Regions from separate parts of the Synechococcus sp. CS-197 genome, predicted to be linked through region 1. Evidence: predicted binding sites of a transcription regulator. Region 1 holds the regulator's gene; the other holds the start of a gene.
The links. The regulator NtcA, encoded in region 1, controls nitrogen genes in cyanobacteria. The targets are predictions, from matches to a motif close to GTANCNNNNGNTAC.

Region 1 (2,401 bases):
GTGTCGCCAAGGGCCACCGCCTCCAGCTCAACCCGCCCGGTGCTGCGCTCGATCAAGGTCTGTCCAAGCGCATTCAGCGCCTGGGAGTCGAATTGCAGTCCCTTGCTGATCGATCCCCGCCGTTGAATCTCCGCCAGTGTTGAGGCCAGAAGCAGGTTCAACCTGTTGCGCACCTCCTCGGCAGATGTTTCTGTGCTGGCCAGTGCGGTTGCGGCAAGCACCTCGCCATCGCGGGTGATGGTGAGGTTCGGCCTGACCTCAGGAAAGGCATACACAACCGTTTCCCCCTGGAGCACGTTGGCGGCCGAGCGCAGCAGCACAACCCAGGTGCCTGGTTTGCGGATGGCGTCTTCCAGGCGTTTGATGTCCTGACGGGGCACCAAGAGGATCTGCTTGTCGGGTGTTTGCCCCGGCAAAACCTGCTGATAGGCCTGAAGATTGGCTTCCCGCAACACCTGGTCGATTACCTGGCGCGCCTGGTCAGGGCGTTCAAGCCTGAGCGTGACTGTTGCCAAGGGCTGACCACTGCTGATGGCCACGTTGCCGCGGCGCAGGGCCAGAAGATTGTCTTCGAGCTGTTTCAATTCGGCTTCGCCGGAGCGAATGCGATCCCGCACCGCGGCGAGCTCGCGGTCGGTTCTGCGGATTTCGTCATCGCGTTGGCGAACGTCCTGGCTCAGGCGTTGTCGTTCGGCTTCCAGTCGGCGGGTTTGCTCCTGCAGGGGTTTGAGGGTGTCTCTCAGCTCCGTGGCTTGTTTGCGCGCTTCCTCAAGGCGACGACGCACTTCAATCTCATCCTTGCGCGCTGTCTCCAGTTGTCGTCTGGACTGTCGCTGTGCCGACCGACTGGACTTGAGATCGGCACGGCTGCTGCGCAGGCGCGCCTGAAGGTCGTTCAACTCAAACAGGCCGACGCGCAACTGCCTGCTGACGAGCAGCATCAGCCCCAGGGAGAGGACGCTGATCAAGCTGCCGGTGAGCACGGTGATCACCACCGCGGTCTGGCGGGGACGCAGGCCGAAAAGGCTCAGGCGTGCCTTGCCCACCTTGGAGCCGAGGCGATCCCCCAAGGTCGAGAGCACACCCCCAAGCACCAGCAATGACAGCAGCAGTAACCAGCCGGTCACAGAGAATTCATCGCAGGGCGTGCAGCTTGAACGCCGCTATCTTCACCTGTCCAACGTTCAACTGAAGCGTTTGGCCAGGGCAATTGGATCGAGAACCGTGATTTTTTTGCGGTCAATCTCCACGAGCCCTGAATTGCGAAGGTCTCCAAGCAGACGAGTGATCGTGACTCGGGTGGATCCGATGGCCTCGGCGATGGCTTGATGCGACAGCCGCAGATCGATGGTGATCCCCTGGCTTCCAGGAATGCCGAAGTCGCGGCAAAGCACCAGCAGAAAACTCACCAGGCGGGACGACATATCGCGGTGGGTGAGCGTCTCGATCATGGTCTCCGTTTGGAGGATTCGGCTGGAGAGTCCCTGCAGCAAGAGCAGTCCAACCGAGGTATCGGCTTCGATGGCTTGGCGGACCGAGGTGGCGGGAGCCGTGACCATTTCCACTCTCGTGAAGGCCACGGAGTGGTAGAAGCGATCAGAGCGATGGCCGGTGAGCAGGGAGAGCACACCGAACAGGCTGTTCTCTCGAAGCAGCGCCACGGTGATCTCTTCCCCTGACTCATAAACGCGAGAGAGGCGCACTGCACCTCGTCGGATCAGATACACCTTTTCCGCCGGATCGCCGGGGAAGAAAATGGTCTTGTTGCGTTCGATCAGCTCCGTGTTGGCACCGTCGAGGTCGCGGATCACCTCCAACAGGGTTCTGCTGGTGGGAGCGGGTGCGTTGGCGAGGCTCACGTTGCCTATGCGGCCCTGCTGGGGCACTGTGCGGCTGAAGCCGCGGATTACTTCGGGCATGGCCAGCACCTCGCTTCAAGGAAATTAAGGAGCGATCGATTCCCACCCTGTAGCAACGCACACGGTTCCAGGGGCTCAGCGCAGTCGTAGCGCTTCCTTCTGGGCGTCCATCAGTTGCTTCAGTCCAGGCTCCGCGCGGTCGAGGAGCAGGTTCAGTTGCTGTCTGCTGAAGGCTTTGCCTTCCGCTGTGCCCTGAAGTTCCAGCAGCTCGCCACTGTCATTCATCACCACGTTGAGGTCCACGTCAGCCTGGGAATCCTCGCTGTAATCCAGATCAAGCAGGGCCTCGCCTCCGAGCAGTCCCACCGAAACGGCTGCCACCTGCGAGCAGACCGGATTGCTCTGCAGCACTCCCTGCTTCACGAGGGATTCACAGGCGTTCTGCAGGGCAAGCCAGGCTCCAGTGACCGAGGCCGTGCGTGTGCCCGCATCAGCCTGAATCACGTCGCAGTCGATCAGCAGGGTGTTCTCCCCAAGTGCCT
Region 2 (2,401 bases), on a different contig from region 1:
TTCGGCTGAAAGCTCGAACAGGTCCTCATTGGTGGGTGCACCCGGGTCGATCTGATTCTTGATGCCATCAATGCCAGCCATCATCATCGCGGAGAAGGCCAAGTAGGGATTGGCAAGGGCATCACCGGAGCGGAACTCCAGGCGCTTGGCCTTGGGGTTCGGTCCAGTTAGCGGAATGCGCACCGCCGCTGAGCGATTGCCCTCTGAATAAACGAGATTGACCGGGGCTTCAAATCCAGGCACCAAGCGCTTGTAACTGTTGGTGGTGGGATTGGTGAATGCCAGGAATGACGGAGCGTGTTTCAGGATTCCGCCGATGTACCAGCGGGCGGTTTGAGACAGGTTGGCGTCTGTGCCTTCTCCGAAAAACAGCGGTTGGCCGGCTTTCCAAAGACTTTGGTGCACGTGCATGCCACTGCCGTTGTCGTTGAAAACGGGTTTGGGCATGAACGTGGCGGTTTTGCCGTATTTTTTGGCCACATTGCGAACCACGTACTTGTAGGTCATGGTGTTGTCGGCCGCCTTGATCAGCTCGGCGAATTTCATGCCCAGTTCGTGTTGGCCAGCACCCGCCACTTCATGGTGATGCTTTTCGATGGGGATTCCCAGTTGGGCCATCATCAACAGCATCTCGGAACGGATGTCCTGCGCTGTGTCGTTGGGTGCAACAGGGAAATAACCTTCCTTGAGCTGAATCTTGTAGCCGAGGTTGCCACCTTCCTCCAGGCGTCCGCTATTCCAAGACGCTTCAATGGTGTCAACGCTGTAAAAGCTTCCTCCCTCGCTGGAGTTGTAACGAACGTCGTCAAAGAGAAAAAATTCTGGCTCCGGGCCGAAAAAGGCCTTATCTGCCAAACCGCTGCCAGATAAATAAGCCAATGCTCTCTGCGCCAGGGCGCGGGGGCAGCGGTCGTACAGGGTGCCCGTCCGCGGATCCTGGATCGAGCAGATCATGCTCAGCGTTTTATGGCTGTAAAACGGATCGATCCAGGCTGTCGATGGGTCGGGAACCATCGCCATGTCTGAGGCGTCAATGGTCTTCCAGCCACGGATTGAGGATCCGTCGAAGGCCAGTCCTTCCTCGAAAGAGTCCGCTTCCAGAAGGTCAGAGCAGATGGTGAGGTGCTGCCACTTCCCGTGGAGATCAGTGAACTTGAGGTCAATCAGCTCAATGCCTTCATCCTTGATCTGCCGGAGTACATCCTGGGCGGTGCTAGCCATTGGCGTTAGTGAGTCTTCGGTCACCGCATGACCGTAGGGATCGCCGTGGGATGGTTTTGTATCAATGGGTACATTTTTTCTCTAGCCTGCGTTGAGCTGGATCGACAGCTTTCTTGGTAACCGTTTCTGTCAAGTTCCCGGGATCCCACGCGCTGGAAGCGGTTTCGGATCGATGTTGGTGTTAGCTTCCGGCCAACGTGGCCAGAGTTCTGCATGCGTGATGCCATCACCGGATTGATCGGTCGGTACGACCAGCTCGGCCGATACCTCGATCGCTCCGCCATCGATCGGATCGAGAGCTATCTCGATGAGTCCGCCATCAGGCTGAAGGCCGTTGAGTTGATCAACCGTGAAGCGGCAGAACTTGTGCGTGAAGCGAGTCAGCGTCTGTTTCAGGGTGATCCAGAACTGCTGCTTCCCGGAGGCAACGCTTACACCACACGGCGTCTTGCTGCCTGCTTGCGCGACATGGATTATTTCCTTCGCTACGCCAGCTACGCCTTGATTGCAGGTGACAGCACGATTCTCAATGAGCGGGTTCTGAACGGATTGGACGATACCTATAAAAGTTTGGGCGTCCCCACCGGACCGACGGTGAGAAGCATGGTTCTGCTTGCTGATGTTCTCTGCGAACGTCTCCTGGAAGAGGGTGTCCCCTCCAAGAGTCTGGATTTGGTTCGAGCTCCTTTTGAGCACATGGCATCGGGCCTCGCCGCCAGCGATGTTCGTCAGCGCTGAATTTCTTAGGGAGTGTCTGTTCGTTTCAAGCGGCATCGGAACAGGGCTTTCCAGCTCAAACCGGCTCGATTGATGCGTAGGCTTTCACCACTGATTAATGGTTTCCGGCCTGCCGATGACGCACTCTCTTCCCCAGATTGATTCGCGCCATCGCCGTTCTGTAGAGCCCATCAGTACGCCTGACCGCCTCCTGCTGGGCCCAGGCCCCTCGAATGCCCATCCCACTGTTCTGTCTGCACTGGCAAGAACGCCGATCGGTCACCTCGATCCCTTGTATGTGGATCTGATGGGCGAGGTGCAGGAATTGCTGCGTTACGCCTGGCAGACCGACAATCGCCTCACCTTGCCCATGAGCGGTACAGGAAGCGCGGCGATGGAAGCCACCCTGGCCAACACAGTTGAGCCCGGCGATCGCGTGTTGGTCGCAGTCAAGGGCTATTTC

Region 2: glnA (type I glutamate--ammonia ligase) is a predicted target of NtcA. The motif match lies at 1,280-1,293, and genes of this name have one in related genera.

Annotation. Positions count from the first base shown of each region.
Region 1 covers NZ_JAHLZC010000009.1:25,498-27,898, reverse strand. Annotated here, with positions in the region: gene KQ296_RS02495 (DUF3084 domain-containing protein) at 1-1,127, opposite strand, end outside; gene ntcA (global nitrogen regulator NtcA) at 1,185-1,919, opposite strand; gene rph (ribonuclease PH) at 1,995-2,401, opposite strand, start outside.
Region 2 covers NZ_JAHLZC010000021.1:379,779-382,179, reverse strand. Annotated here, with positions in the region: gene glnA (type I glutamate--ammonia ligase) at 1-1,221, opposite strand, end outside; gene KQ296_RS12390 (allophycocyanin subunit beta-18) at 1,435-1,959, shown strand; gene KQ296_RS12385 (alanine--glyoxylate aminotransferase family protein) at 2,057-2,401, shown strand, end outside.